DNA from 2 places in the Streptococcus sp. CF8_Ac1-9 genome. Region 2 is predicted to be linked to the other one. Evidence: predicted binding sites of a transcription regulator. Region 2 holds the regulator's gene; the other holds the start of a gene.
The links. The regulator Rex, encoded in region 2, represses fermentation and respiration genes when NADH is low (regulators of the CRP and FNR family bind a similar motif). The targets are predictions, from matches to a motif close to TTGTGAANTANTTCACAA.

Region 1 (7,620 bases), on a different contig from region 2:
AACTGAAAAACTCACCTCTTTCAGGACAGGGATGTTGACATAGCCCCCTGTCAACTTGTTGATTTCTAACATATTTTCTCCGATTTCTGGTATAATGTTCTTATATTATAACAAAATTTAGTCTAAATGAGGTGTATTTATGGTTGACGATTGTATTTTTTGTAAGATTATAGCTGGCGACATTCCTTCCTCCAAAGTCTATGAGGACGAGGAAGTCCTCGCATTTTTGGACATCTCTCAGGTTACACCAGGTCATACGTTAGTGGTTCCAAAAAAACACACCCGCAATCTATTAGAGATGGACGAAACCGCTACAGCTCAACTGTTTGCACGTGTCTCTAAAGTTGCAAAAAAAGTAGAAGCTGCTACCCAAGCTAAGGGAATGAATATCATCAGCAACATGGAAGAAGTTTCTGGACAAACCGTATTTCACACACATGTCCACATTATCCCTCGCTATTCCGATCAAGATGAGCTTGCCATTTCATTTACTGAACACGAGCCTAATTTTGAACAACTAGCAGTTCTCGCAGAAACCATCAAAAACAGTTAAAAAGGAGGCCATATGAAACTCAAAAATCTCTTTTGGTTTGCAACAGGAGCTAGCATTAGCTACCACCTAGTAAAAAACCGCAAAGAAATTAAAACAGAGGTGACTGAATCCAGCCAATTGGTCAAGGGAATTCAAGATAACCTAGCAAAAATCCAACGCAATCTGGATATTATCCAAGACCAAAAGACCAATCTTCAAGAATTGGTAACGGATTTCCAATACAAGACCAAACTATTTAGTCAACAAGCAACAGCCTCTCTAAAAGAAATTCAAGACATCTGGCAACCAAGTAAAAACGATTGAGAAAACTCAATCGTTTTTTTCTTATTCTGAAGGTACCGTAGGTGTCACACTGCTCGACTCTGTAGCTGCAGGAGCAACTGGTGTCACTGGTGCAACAGAACTTTGAGGCGTCACCACTCCCGTATCCTGGGTTGATGGTACAACTGGTAATTGATTAAAATCTTGGTAAACAGGCGCTTCCCCAGATGCTGGAGCTGGATTTTCAGTTTGAGAAGAAGAAGACTTCAAATCTTCATCCCCATCCAGTAGATAAGCATTGGTTTTCAATGTTTTAATTTCTTTCAGACCCAAAGCTTTGCGGATGATATTTTGAATTTTCAAGAGATGTTTTGAAGTAACGATCTGATAACTTCCGCCATCTGCTAAGGTAGCATCTTCTCCTTTCAGCTGGTACTGATGAATCGTTGAAAGGGCATCTTTATATCCTAACAATTGAAGAAGACTGTTGCTATCAAGTGAAATGTTGGTTTGCATATTGTCACTAACAGACTCAATGATTCCTTTGTAGTGACTCAAACTATTGAGGCTTAAAACTTTCTCAACAATCTTTTTGATCACTTCACGTTGGCGTTTTTGACGTCCGTAGTCTCCTTCTGGGTCTTGGTAGCGCATGCGTGAATAAACGAGAGCTTGGTCCCCATTAATCTCCTGACGTCCTGGTGCGATCTTAGCCGTATATTCTGGCTCATTTTCCTCGATCGAGATATCGAAGTCAAATGGATTGTTAACCGTGATACCACCAACCTTATCCACTAATTGAACCAATCCCTTCATATTGATCATGACATAGCGGTCAATATGGATATTCAAAAGATCTTGAATGGTCTTAATGGCTAACTTGGCACCACCTTGAGCATAAGCCGAATTCAATTTTGCTTGGACCGTTTCGCCATCTGAAGTAATATTGGTTAGAATATCTCTTTCCAAGCTCGTCATGGTTGTTTCTTTTGTTTGAGGATTGACAGTCACCAAAATCATGGTATCACTATTTCCGGCCCAAGGATCTTCCCGAGAACCGCTACCTGTATCAACCCCCATCAAAAGGATGGTCATCGGCTTGTTTTCTGCAATGACATTGGTCTCATTTCCAAAGCCTTTATAGGTCTTACTGAGGGTCCCTGTCGTTTGATTGAGGATAGTGAGGCCATAGGCCCCGATCCCAATCACTGTTACCGTCAATAAGCTCAAAAACATCAAAATAATTTTTTTAACCATGTATACTCTCTCTAATCTATCAGTTTCCCCATAAGGTAAACATCTAAGAATTCTCCTTCAGCTGAACAAGCTCCACGAGCTTGACAACCTTCGATCTCAAAACCTAACTTTTTATACAGGTGAACTGCTCGTTCATTGCGCACTTGGACATTCAAGACTAGTTTGCGAAGAACACCGGTCGAGTGCGCCCACTCAATTCCTTCTTCCAACAAGATCTGTCCAAGTCCTTGATTCCAATAAGCTTTTTGAACCACAATAAAGACGTCACCAATATGCCGAATGGACCGTTGAAAAGCTGCAGTGATATTTAACAAAGCTGCCAGTTCCTGATCTAGAAATAGCAAGAGGCAAATCCGATTTTCCGCCATTTCTTGCACCATCAGAAATTGCTCCATGTCTGCTGGAGACATGCCAATTCCAGCTTCATCTAGCGTCATGTAATCTGACTCTTTCCCAACTTGATTTAAGAAATCAACGACAAGAGCCGCGTCTGCACTGTCAGCTTGCCGAATTTCTACTGTCACTTCCTTTTCCTTAGTCATCCGTTTTTTCCACCTGCTCAAAGGATGTCAGTAAAGCTTCTGCACGCGCTCCATGAGCTTCAAAAGCTAACTCTCGCCCATCTTCTAATTTTCGGATAAAAATTTTAAGATAAGCATCCGAGAGACTCGGCTCAATCAGCTCTCCCCATTCAATAATGGTCGCACCATTTCCAAATAGAAAATCATCTAAATCAATAGAATCTGGATCATTCCCAATCCGGTAAACATCCAAATGGTATAAAGGCAAGCGACCTTCGTATTCACGAACAATGGTATAGGTCGGGCTTTTAATCATCTGATCAATCCCTAACCCCTTTGCAATTCCTTTGGTAAAGGTCGTTTTTCCTGCCCCTAGATCACCTGATAAGATAATCACGTCTTGCTTTTCTAAGAGTTTTCCTAACTGTTTTCCTAGAGCGATCAGCTCCGTTTCATTGTGACTAATCATTTCTCTATTATACCAAACTTTTTAAAAATCTGCTCTTTCTTTTAGAAATTGTTCGACTCCGGTTTGATTTTTAGATAGATAGACAAACTATTTTAAAGTAATATAAGTTAAGTGATTCTGCAAAAAAATAAATTTGAGTTCCAATTTTTAAATCGATTTAAGAAAATACTGAAACTTTCCGCTGTGAGAAAAGTGCCTGAAACAATAACGTTTCAGGCACTCGGAATTATTGAGACCTTAGGCTCAATAATTAGTCATGGAACTTCAAAGAAGTTCGCTGACGTCCGTACTCACCTAAGGAATGTTTTTAGTATAACTTTGTCTTCAATCTGAAAGGAATGGAAGACAACTCCCATTCCTTTTTGGCACTTTCTTGATGCTTAATTCAAGGCCATGCTAACGTAGTTTAAAATAAAGAGAACATCTAGGATCCAAATCATGCTGTGCACTTCTTTGGCTTCTCCTTTAACCACTTTCACCAAGCTATAGGTGATAAATCCAGCAGCGATCCCTTGAGTAATTGAGTAGCTGAAGCCCATAAAGATAGAAGTGAAGAAGGCAGGAACGGCTTCTGACATATCTTCCCAATGGATATTTTTCAAACCACTCAACATCATGATCCCAACAACAATCAAAATTGGGGCTGTGGCAGCGGTCGGTACAATCGCCAACAAAGGACTAAAGAGACTTGAAATAGCAAAACAGATCGCTACAACCAAGGCTGTCAGACCAGTTCGTCCACCAGCTCCAATACCGGCTGCAGATTCAACATAAGTCGTTACGTTCGAAGTTCCTGCAATAGCTCCGACTGAAGTCGCTACGAGGTCTGAATAGAGGGCTTTATCTAATTTCGCTGATTGATGGTTTTCCCCATTTGTCGCAACAATCCCAACTTTTTCACCCGTACCGATTAAAGTTCCAATTGTATCAAAAATATCAGTCAAGGAGAAGGCTAAAATTGCCATTAAGGTCTCAGGCAAACGAGACGTATTGGAAATCAAAGAACCCAATCCTTTTGATCCCAAAGCTTGACCAAAGATCGTGCCTAAATCATTAAAGGCAGCTCCTAGATGGTTACTTGCAAAGTCAATTTTAGTGATATCAACCACATGGATGAGAATTCCAAGCACAGTCGTTGCTAAGATAGAAAGGATAATCCCTCCCTTAATCCCTTTGACAACAAAGAAAATAGTAATCGCAAGACCAACAAGAGCCAAGAGGACAGCCGGATTGTTAAAATCAACCAATCCAGGAACAGCAGATGCATTGGCTGAGATCGTTGCATTCGCCTTATCTGCTCCTTCCCCGACCACTGTATAGGAATGAGGGTCAATCGTGAATTTCAAAAATCCTGCATTCTTAATCCCAACATAGGCCAAGAAAATCCCGATCCCCGCTGAAATAGCAGACCGAAGAGCAGTCGGAATCGATTCGATGATCATCTTCCGAACATTTGTCAATGTGATAATTAATGAAATCACACCACAAATGAAGACCATTCCTAAAGCCTCTTGCCATGAGTAGCCCATACCAAATACAACGGTAAAGGTAAAGAAAGCGTTCAAGCCCATCCCTGGTGCTTGTGCATAAGGCAAATTGGCATAAAAAGCCATCATCAAGGTCCCGACAACGGATCCAATAATCGTTGCAAGGAAGACTCCTTGAGCTGGCATACCTGTTTGTGACAACATTTGAGGGTTTACGAAGAGGATATAACTCATCGCAAAAAAGGTTGTCAAACCAGCAAGGACCTCTGTTCGAACAGTGGTTCCATGTTCTGAAAGTTTAAAAAACTTATCCATTTCAGAATAAACTCCTTTTTCATCATTCTCGCTCCCAATCAATTTGCGAACGTTATTTCTATTTTACCAAAAGATCTTTCGCCTTTCAAGAAATCCTACTTCTCTTCTCGATTTTTGAGCGCTTTTCCGATTTTTCTGATATAATGGTCTCATTCTTCTCGAAAGGAACTGAAATATGCATAAAAAGATGATCGCTCTAGATCTAGACGGCACTCTCTTAAATTCCGAAAGCAAATTGAGCGACTTTACCATTGATACGATTAAAAAAATTAGTGCTCTTGGCCATAAAGTCATTATTACAACAGGCCGCCCCTACCGTATGGCACATACCTACTACAAACAACTAGAGCTAGATACTCCGATGATCAATTTTAACGGCTCCCTTACGCACTTACCTGAGAAAAAATGGGCGGATGAACAATGTTTGACTTTAGATAAAAAATACCTGCTAGATATGGTCGCCAACCGAGACACCATCCAAGCGGACTTTATAGCAGGCGAATACCGCAATAAATTCTTTATTACCGATCCAAATGAGCACGTCGCAGATCCTAAATTATTCGGTATTGAATCTTTCCAACCAGAAAATCAATTCAATCCAGAGCGGGTAACGAGCGACCCAAACTGTATCCTCTTTCAAACGAAAGCGGAAGACAAATATGCTCTGGCAGATGAAATGAATCGCCATTATGATTACAATCTGTCTATCAATACTTGGGGTGGTCCCTTAAATATTCTGGAATGCAATCCAAAAAATGTGACCAAAGCTTCTGCTCTGACCTACCTTCTAGATAAACTCAATATGGATCAGAAGGATTTGATTGCCTTTGGAGACGAGCACAACGATACCGACATGCTAGCTCTCGCTGGTCATGGATACGCCATGAAAAACGCGAGCTCTGTCCTACTTCCTTACGCGGATTCCGTCACAGATTTTACCAATAATGAGGACGGTGTCGCGCGCCAACTCATTCAATTATTCTTATAATAGGAACAGACATGAGCTATCCCTCATGTCTTTTTCTATCCTAAATACTTAATCGGTTAATCAATACCCTCCTATTTTTCCATTTTTTTCATTGCCTTGCCATCTAGTTTGTGATATTATTAACATAGTTATTAAAGAAGCGCTTTCAAAAATTCTAAACCGCTTCTCGTTCACTTAAGGAGGAACAAAATGAAAGCTGTTGTTGTAAATCCAGAAGGTACTGGTGTTGAAATCGTTGCAAACAAAGACATGCGTCCACTTGAAACAGGGGAAGCTCTTGTTCAAATCGAATACTGTGGTGTCTGCCACACTGACTTGCACGTTGCTCACGGAGACTTTGGTAAAGTTCCAGGCCGTGTTCTTGGACACGAAGGAATCGGTATTGTTAAAGAAGTTGCTCCAGATGTTAAGAGCCTAAAGGTTGGGGATCGTGTCAGTGTCGCATGGTTCTTCGAAGGATGTGGAACTTGTGAATACTGTACAACTGGTCGCGAAACTCTTTGCCGTACTGTAAAAAATGCTGGTTACTCTGTTGATGGAGGAATGGCTGAAAAATGTATCGTTACTGCAGATTACGCAGTGAAAGTACCTGAAGGATTAGATCCAGCCCAAGCTTCTTCTATTACCTGTGCAGGTGTTACAACTTACAAAGCCATCAAAGAAGCCAAAGCTGAACCAGGACAATGGATCGTTATCTATGGAGCTGGTGGACTAGGAAACTTGGCTGTTCAATATGCTAAGAAAGTCTTCAACGCACATGTCATCGCTGTCGATATCAACAATGATAAACTAGAATTGGCGAAAGAAGTTGGTGCAGACTTTGTCATCAACGGTCGCGAAGTTGATGATGTCCCAGGATTGATCAAAGAAAAAACAAATGGTGGAGCTCACTCTGCTGTCGTAACAGCTGTTTCTAAAGTAGCTTTCAACCAAGCAGTAGATTCTGTTCGTGCAGGTGGCCGCGTGGTCGCAGTTGGTCTTCCTTCTGAAATGATGGACCTCAGCATTGTGAAAACTGTATTAGATGGTATCCAAGTCATTGGTTCTCTTGTAGGAACTCGTAAAGACTTGGAAGAAGCTTTCCAATTTGGAGCAGAAGGCTTGGTAGTCCCTATCGTTCAAAAACGTCCAGTAGAAGATGCTGTCAAAGTCTTTGACGAAATGGAAGCTGGAACCATTCAAGGACGTATGGTACTTGACTTTACAAACTAAACAACTGAACCTACAGGACTAGCCCAACTGGGCTAGTCTTTTTGAGTGCTCTCAATCACTCTATTTTACAATTTATTATATATTTATTTTTTATTTTTGCGGATATAGATCGATTGTTGGAATATTTTTATTGAAATTCAAATCCTATGAAACCTACATATCATTGCTTTCTTCTGCCATCATCAACTAATAAACAAGAGCCATTCAAGAGCATTCTTTTTCTATCTAACGATAATTTAATATAATAAATCAATGTTTTTACATCGAGATTTTGATAGAAAAATTGACTTAAGTGTGGAAACGATTTATAATAAAGTAGCTTAAAGTTTTCTTAAACTGAAAGTCAAACAAATTTTATAAGGAGGAATGTCAATAATGAGTATTGGTATCATTATTGCTAGCCACGGTGAATTTGCAGCTGGAATCCACCAATCCGGCTCGATGATCTTTGGGGATCAAGAGAAAGTTCAAGTGGTTACGTTCATGCCAAGTGAAGGCCCGGATGATCTCTATGCTAAATTTAATGCAGCTGTTGCCGCATTTGATGCAGAAGATGA
Region 2 (7,620 bases):
CTGCAATTGCTTATCCAAGCGGGCATGGGCATAACCATGTTTTGCAAAGAGCATAACGCCACTAGTATCCTTGTCCAAACGAGTAACAATGTGGACCTGCTGATTCTCGTATCCCTGCTTCACATAATAGCCTTTTACAAAATTTGCTAAGGTATTAGAATGAATCGCACTTGGAATCGAGGCAATGCCAAAGGGTTTGTTTAAGACCAAAAAATGATCATCTTCAAACAAAATATCCAAAGGCCGATCCATGGGTTTTAGGGTTTCGAACCCTTCTTCTGCTGGAATGTCAATGACCAAGCGATCCCCAATATCCAGCAAATAAATCGCATTCTCCGGACGTCCATTGACAAGGATTTGGCCACCACGAAACTTAATCTTGGCTAAAAGGCCTTTAGAAACCTCGTGTTTTTTCAGAAAAGTTTTGACCTTGACATGCTCATCGACAATGAATTCAAATCTCATTCTCTATCATCTCCGATAAAGGCATCCTTGACCCGATTCCAGAAACTGGTATGACTGGAGCTTGCCACGAAATTAATCTTATGGTTGTCGATCTGGTATTCTACCTTTGCAATATTGCGGTAAGAATAGGTTGAATTGTCGACAGAGATAATGTGGAAGCCAGGACGCGTCGGTGTAATCTCGATCTTATCCTTTTTAGGGACAATAACAGAAGAACCCAAGGTACGATAAACACGGTTGTTGAGACTGGCAATTTCCGCAATCTGCAGCGCCTCAATAGTAGGATGAAGAACTGCACCTCCCAAGGATTTGTTGTAGGCCGTACTTCCTGTCGGAGTCGAAACGGTAATCCCATCTCCTCTAAAGCGCTCAAAATCAACCCCATTGATGGTGAGATCGGCAACCATGGTCCGGTCGCTTCTCTTAATTGTCGCTTCGTTCAACGCTCTCATGGTACGGGTTTCCCCATTGTCAAAAGTAATCTTGACATTCAAAATAGGGTAAGAAACCTTAGCGCCTGTATCATATTTTAAATTCTCAATTAGCTTATCGATTTCACTGTCTAAGTAATCTGTATAAAATCCTAAGTGTCCGGTATGGACGCCAACAAAGCGAACCCGATCCAACTGGTGTTCATACTTGTGAAAAGCCGATAGCAACATCCCATCACCACCAATGGATATTACAATATCCGGATGCTTCTCCGTTAAAATAAAATTATTTTTCCGAAGCTTGTAGCGCAATTGCTGAAAAACCTCTTCGCTTTGACGCTTGCGATTGCGAATAATGGATACTTTTTTACCTGTAGTCTTCATCTGTGTCATCACTATTTCCAACGCCATCATTTAACTTACGATGAAGTGGATCAAACAGGGCTTGAGCTTCCTGAATCGCATCCCGAATTGCCCCCATCTCTTCATCCAAGAGATAGGCCAGGTTTGCTGTCGTCTCTAAGCGTTTTTTGATCTCGTCTGGAAAGTCTCCTTTATATTTATAATTAAGCGAGTGTTCAATGGTTGCCCAAAAATTCATGGACAAGGTCCGAATTTGAATCTCTGCTAAGATCGTTTCATTTCCATCAATGGTATCGACCGGATACTCGACCACGACGTGGTAACTCCGGTAGCCACTTGATTTCTTGTGGCGAATGTAATCTCGCTCTTGGACCACGCGCATATCCTGCCGTTGTCTCAAAACTTCTAGGATCTCTTCGACGTCATCTACGAACTGGACCATGATGCGAAGGCCTGCAATATCTTGCATATCCTGTGCCAGATTTTCTTCAGAAATATTTCTTCGAACCATCTTTTCACGGATGCTCTCAATCGGCTTAACACGACCTGTCACAAACTCGATTGGAGAATGCTTTTGTTGCTTACGATATTGCTTACGAATCCCACGCAGTTTGATTTTTAATTCCCCAACTGCTTGGATATAAGGATCTAAGAAGTTTTCCCAATCAATTGCCATCCTACCACCTTGTAATCTGAACCATTTTTGTATACAATAAACACATCTCTTATTATATCATGAATCGCTTTCGAAAAAAAGCAAAGGACCACAAAATGAACCATTTAGAAATTGAATACAAAACCTTGCTAGATAAGGAGGAATACCAATCCCTCCTTCCACTTTTTACTGATACAGAATTGGTTGTCCAAACCAATCACTATATCGATACACCCGACCAGCTCATCCGCAAGGAAAAAATGGCCTTACGGGTGCGTACCTTCACAGATCAGGCTGAATTGACCCTCAAAGTTCCTGAAACAGTTGGCCATTTCGAGTACAATCAAGCACTCAGCCCAGAAGAAACCAAGGAGATTCTTCAACAACAACAGTTTCCTGATGGAGAAATCAAAAACCTCTTGGAGTCAAAAGGAATCCCAGTTGAACAACTTGCTGTCTGGGGAAGCCTGACAACAGAACGATTCGAAAAAGAAACAGCTGCAGGCTTGGTGGCACTAGACCACAGTCTCTATCTAGACACTGAAGATTATGAGTTGGAAATTGAGGTGGAAACTGCTGAACAGGAAGAAAATTTTCATCAGTTCATTTCAGACCATGGAATCGTCTACAAAGCAGCAAAAAATAAAATCGCTAGATTAGCGGAAAGATTGTAAAAAAGCTGAAATTATCGCAAATTTTTGCTAAAATAGTGCTAAGATCAAAAATCTAAATGAGGTTGGAATCACATGTCAGATAAAAAAAATATGAAGCTCTTCTCTCTCAATTCAAACCCAGAGATTGCGCAAAAAATCGCGGATCATGCTGGGGTTCCACTTGGGAAAATTTCATCCCGTCAATTCTCAGATGGTGAAATCCAAGTCAATATTGAGGAAAGTGTTCGTGGATATGATATTTATATCATTCAATCAACCAGTTTCCCTGTCAACAATCACTTGATGGAACTCTTAATTATGGTAGATGCTTGCCAACGGGCCAGCGCAAATACTGTCAATGTGGTCATGCCTTACTTCGGTTATGCTCGCCAAGACCGGACAGCTGCTCCTCGCGAACCAATCACTGCTAAGCTCGTCGCAAACATGTTGGTCAAAGCTGGGGTGGATCGCGTCGTCACACTGGATCTCCATGCAGTGCAAGTTCAAGGTTTCTTCGATATTGCCGTGGATAACCTCTTTACCATTCCACTCTTTGCAGAACACTACATTAACAAAGGTCTCACAGGTCCTGATGTCGTCGTCGTCAGTCCTAAAAATTCAGGTGTCAAACGAGCTCGTAGTTTAGCAGAATATCTTGATGCACCGATTGCCATCATTGATTACGAGCAAGATGATGCGAACCGTGATTATGGCTATATTATCGGGGATGTCAAAGATAAGAAAGCGATCTTGATTGACGATATTCTCAATACTGGTAAGACATTCTCAGAAGCTGCGAAAATCGTCGAACGCGAAGGTGCTACTGAAATTTATGCTGTATCAAGCCATGGTTTATTTGTAAAAGGAGCTGTTGAATTATTAGACCAAGCTCCGATCAAAGAAATCTTGGTAACCGATTCTGTTGCTCCAAATGGACCAACACCAAAAAATATTAACTATCTGACAGCTAGCGAACTGATCGCTGAAGCTATTGTTCGCATTCAAGAAAGAAAACCTGTTAGTCCTCTATTTGCCTACCACAAGAAATAAGGTCTTAATGTGATATATTTTGATAATGCCGCAACAACTCCCCTTCTACCTGAAGTCATTGATAAAATGTCTGAAACTATGAAGACCACTTTTGGAAATCCATCGAGCCTTCATGCTCATGGACGGATGGCTAGTAAACTCCTTCGAGAGTCTCGCGAGCAGATTGCTCAGTCCCTCCATACTCTTCCAAATCGGATTTTTTTCACCTCAGGTGGATCAGAAAGTAATAATACCGTTATAAAAGGCTACTGCTTGAAACACCAAGCAGATGGCAAACACATCATTACTACCGCTTTGGAACACCATGCGGTTCTAGAACCCATCGAATATCTTGTAGAACGTTTCGGATTTGAAGTTACGATCGTTCAACCAAGAGATGGACGCATTCAGGCTAGTGATATCAAGGCTGCACTTAGACCGGATACCATTCTTGTCTCTACTATGTTTGCCAATAACGAGACAGGCGATCTTCTACCGATTAAAGAAATCGGAGAACTCTTAAAAGTTCATCCAGCTGCCTTTCACGTTGATGCTGTACAAGCAATTGGAAAGGTCCCTGTCTATCCCGAAGAGTTGGGAATTGATTTTCTCAGTGCTTCTGCCCACAAATTCCATGGACCAAAGGGCGTCGGCTTCCTTTATGCGGCCGCCCCAGATTTTGATAATCTCTTACATGGTGGGGATCAGGAAAGTAAGATGAGAGCCAGCACGGAAAATCTCATTTCTATTGTCGGGATGGCAACCGCGCTTCAGCAAGCTACACTTCATCAAGAAGAAAATTTCAACCAGGTTCAAAAACTCGGCCAAGAGCTAGTCAATGGTTTAGCAGCCTACGACTACTACGTAAATGCGAATGACGACCATCTTCCATTTGTTTGGAACCTTGGCTTTCCGGGTGTCCAAAATGACGTTTTACTGATGCGACTCGATCTTGCTGGAATTTCTGTCTCTACAGGTTCTGCTTGTACCGCTGGTACAGTTCAACCCAGCCATGTCCTTGAGGCGCTCTATGGAAAAGATAGCTCACGCCTAAAAGAATCCCTTCGAATTAGTTTTTCAGAACTCAATACCGTAGAGGAGGTTCAAGACTTCCTCTCAAAACTTAAAGAAATTATATCATAGGAGAACAATATGGCTTTTGAAACAAGTGTTTCATTGAAAGACTGCAAATATACCTATAGTCTACACCCAAATGTAAAAAAATATACCTTACGTGACAATACATTTGCTGTTACAAAAGTTGGAAATTACGAGTTAAATCGTTTGCTCGAAGCCGTTCCAAATAGCGGCGAAGGCTTCCTACTTAAAATCATTTTCAATAAAGATTTGACAGGTTTTAAGATCAATATTACAGACAAGTCTGGGCTTCGCCTGGTTAATATCTTTAAAAATCCAGAAAATGACATTATCCAACAAAAATTCTATTTCTTAATGGATAGTCTTGTCGAAAGAGAAATTTTCAACAAAACAGAGGCCTAATATGGTAACCCTAACTTATATTGACGCTTATCAAGTAGAACGAACGACTACTTATCCTGACCTTGCAGCCTGCATCCTAGATTTTTCAGGCTGTGTAACCCTGCCTGACTCTTACTCAATCGTATCCATTGAATACAAAGGTGAAAAGCTCCCCTATACAGGGCGAGTCGATGGACTCTATGCTTTTTTGAAAAAGATAGAACAAGCTGAAAACTAAGCTGATGCTGATGGAACTCTCCATCGCCATCAGCTTTTTCTTTAGACAAAAATATTTTTTAAAAATCGCTCTACATAGTTGATTTTTTCACAATCTTCCTATACAATAAGAGGGAAAGGTTGTGATATTGTGAAACATGATAAAAATACTCCAATTCCACGCGCAACAGCAAAACGCTTATCGCTCTACTACCGCATTTTTAAACGCTTTAACTCTGAAAAAATAGAGCGCGCCAATTCCAAGCAAATTGCTGATGCAATTGGGATTGACTCTGCTACCGTTCGCCGAGATTTTTCTTATTTTGGTGAATTAGGAAGACGGGGATTTGGTTATGACGTAAAAAAACTGATGAACTTCTTTGCCGATCTTTTAAATGACAATGCCATTACCAATGTCGCTATTGTGGGGATCGGAAATATGGGAAGTGCGCTTCTCAACTATCGCTTCCATGAACGCAATAAGATGAAAATTGTCATGGCGTTTGATCTAGACAATCATGAGCTGATCAATACCAAAAGTAAGGATGGGATCCCCATTTATGGGATTTCCACCATCAAAGAAAAGCTCAAACAAGAAGGCATTCAAACAGCCATCCTTACTGTTCCTAGCGTCAAAGCTCAAGAAGTTGCTAGTCTTTTGGTAGACGCTGGTGTCAAGGGAATTCTCAGCTTCTCACCAGTACATCTGACAGTCCCTAAAGATGTCGTCGTCCAATATGTCGACCTCACCAGTGAATTACAGACACTTCTTTATTTCATGCGTAAAAATGAAGAATAAAGACTTATACATTAACAAGAAAAGAGGCTGGGACAAAAGTCCTAGCCTCTCAATTATTTTTTAGATTGTCGAGCAAGACGCAGTGATTGAGTGGGCTCTACTACGCTGATTTTAACAGCTTTTACAGCCCTACTCAACTGTGCGGAGGTGGGACGACGAAATCGAATTCTAACGAATTACCGATTTCTGTCCCACTCTCTTTTTTATGCCAAATAATCGGTTTCTTCACGGTAACTATAATAGTTTTCTTCAGATACAATCAAGTGATCCAATAGAGTTAAGCCCATCACTTCACAGGCTTCTAAAACTCGATGCGTTACTTCATCATCATTTTTACTGGGGAATACGGCACCAGATGGATGATTGTGCGCCAAGATGATAGAGGTTGCCATGTGTTTTAGTGCATAATGCAGGATTTCACGTGGCTCCGCAATACTTCGATTCACGGTTCCAATAAAAATGGTCTGTTGATGAATAATTTCATTCTGTGTATTCAAATAGAGGGCAACCAGGTGCTCCTGTTTCTTATGGCCGATTTCCTGTTGAATTTTATGGGCCAATTTCTGGCTGCTCATGATTTGTTCAGAACTCATTAATTCATCTTTATGAATCCTTCGTCCAAACTCAATCACAGCCTGAAGTTCGATGGCCTTCACCCGGCCAATACCTGAGATTTCCTGTAGCTCCTCTAGGGTTAATTGACTTAACTCCTTTAAACTATTAACCGAACTCAAAAGACCTTGTGCAATCTCATAAACGCTTTTTTTCTTATTGCCTGTCCGTAAGAGAATGGATAGCAATTCTTGATGACTCAGCTTATCTACCCCTTCAGAAACCAAACGTTCTCTAGGAAGCAAAGATGGTTCAATAAATGATATGTCGTACATAATTTCCTCCTCACTTATTAATTCGTAATAAATGAAGAAAACGACAACCTTTCATTATTTACAGGCGATTTCTTGTTTCAAGTCATCTAACACTAAGACTTCATCTTTATTAAAGCGGATCTGGTAACCTGTTTGAACTTGTTCAAGCTCTTTTAAAAACTGTTGAATTTCACAGCGAATCAAGTACTCCTGGCTCTGAGGAATGGCCTCTAAAGCTTGGTAGACCTGCTCTACTTCGTAGATTCCTTTCGTAATTAAACCATTTCGTGGAAAATCGTTTACTAAGAGATTATAGAAATGATGCAAGAGATGATAAATTCGCTCTTTCGTCACTATTCTACCTCCTTATCATACTCTTTCCCCTTTATTATATACTGATTTTCCCTTAATATTATGACAAGTTCCTTACATTATATTACCAATCTCTTACAATTTTACAAGAATTTCTCCCAGCCTCTCCTACATAGAAAAGGCCCAGACATTTCTGTCTCGGGCTTTATTTTCTTAAAGTTGCATTTGATTATAAGACTTGCTGAATGAATCCAGGATGTCTTTTGGAGCCTTGTCATAGTCAACAGAGGTTTCCAAATTTCCTTTTACAATCGTACGGTAAGTCGCTGCAGCATCCTCACAGGTCACTAAA

Region 1: the regulator Rex is predicted to act here: its motif matches at 5,960-5,977, upstream of adhP (alcohol dehydrogenase AdhP).

The regions. Positions count from the first base shown of each region.
Region 1 is NZ_JANCOY010000006.1:16,989-24,608, reverse strand. Features, by position in the region: gene NML76_RS09000 (ABC transporter ATP-binding protein) at 1-72, opposite strand, end outside; gene NML76_RS08995 (HIT family protein) at 140-553, shown strand; gene NML76_RS08990 (hypothetical protein) at 566-856, shown strand; gene NML76_RS08985 (LCP family protein) at 878-2,071, opposite strand; gene NML76_RS08980 (GNAT family N-acetyltransferase) at 2,083-2,613, opposite strand; gene tsaE (tRNA (adenosine(37)-N6)-threonylcarbamoyltransferase complex ATPase subunit type 1 TsaE) at 2,606-3,061, opposite strand; gene NML76_RS08970 (NCS2 family permease) at 3,442-4,863, opposite strand; gene NML76_RS08965 (Cof-type HAD-IIB family hydrolase) at 5,039-5,851, shown strand; gene adhP (alcohol dehydrogenase AdhP) at 6,041-7,063, shown strand; gene NML76_RS08955 (PTS sugar transporter subunit IIB) at 7,439-7,620, shown strand, end outside.
Region 2 is NZ_JANCOY010000001.1:335,134-342,753, forward strand. Features, by position in the region: gene NML76_RS01615 (RluA family pseudouridine synthase) at 1-465, opposite strand, end outside; gene NML76_RS01620 (NAD kinase) at 462-1,280, opposite strand; gene NML76_RS01625 (GTP pyrophosphokinase family protein) at 1,264-1,935, opposite strand; gene NML76_RS01630 (CYTH domain-containing protein) at 2,031-2,588, shown strand; gene NML76_RS01635 (ribose-phosphate diphosphokinase) at 2,661-3,617, shown strand; gene NML76_RS01640 (cysteine desulfurase family protein) at 3,627-4,739, shown strand; gene NML76_RS01645 (DUF1831 domain-containing protein) at 4,749-5,096, shown strand; gene NML76_RS01650 (DUF4649 family protein) at 5,098-5,313, shown strand; gene NML76_RS01655 (redox-sensing transcriptional repressor Rex) at 5,443-6,090, shown strand; gene radC (DNA repair protein RadC) at 6,294-6,977, opposite strand; gene NML76_RS01665 (hypothetical protein) at 7,032-7,310, opposite strand; gene NML76_RS01670 (class A sortase) at 7,482-7,620, opposite strand, start outside.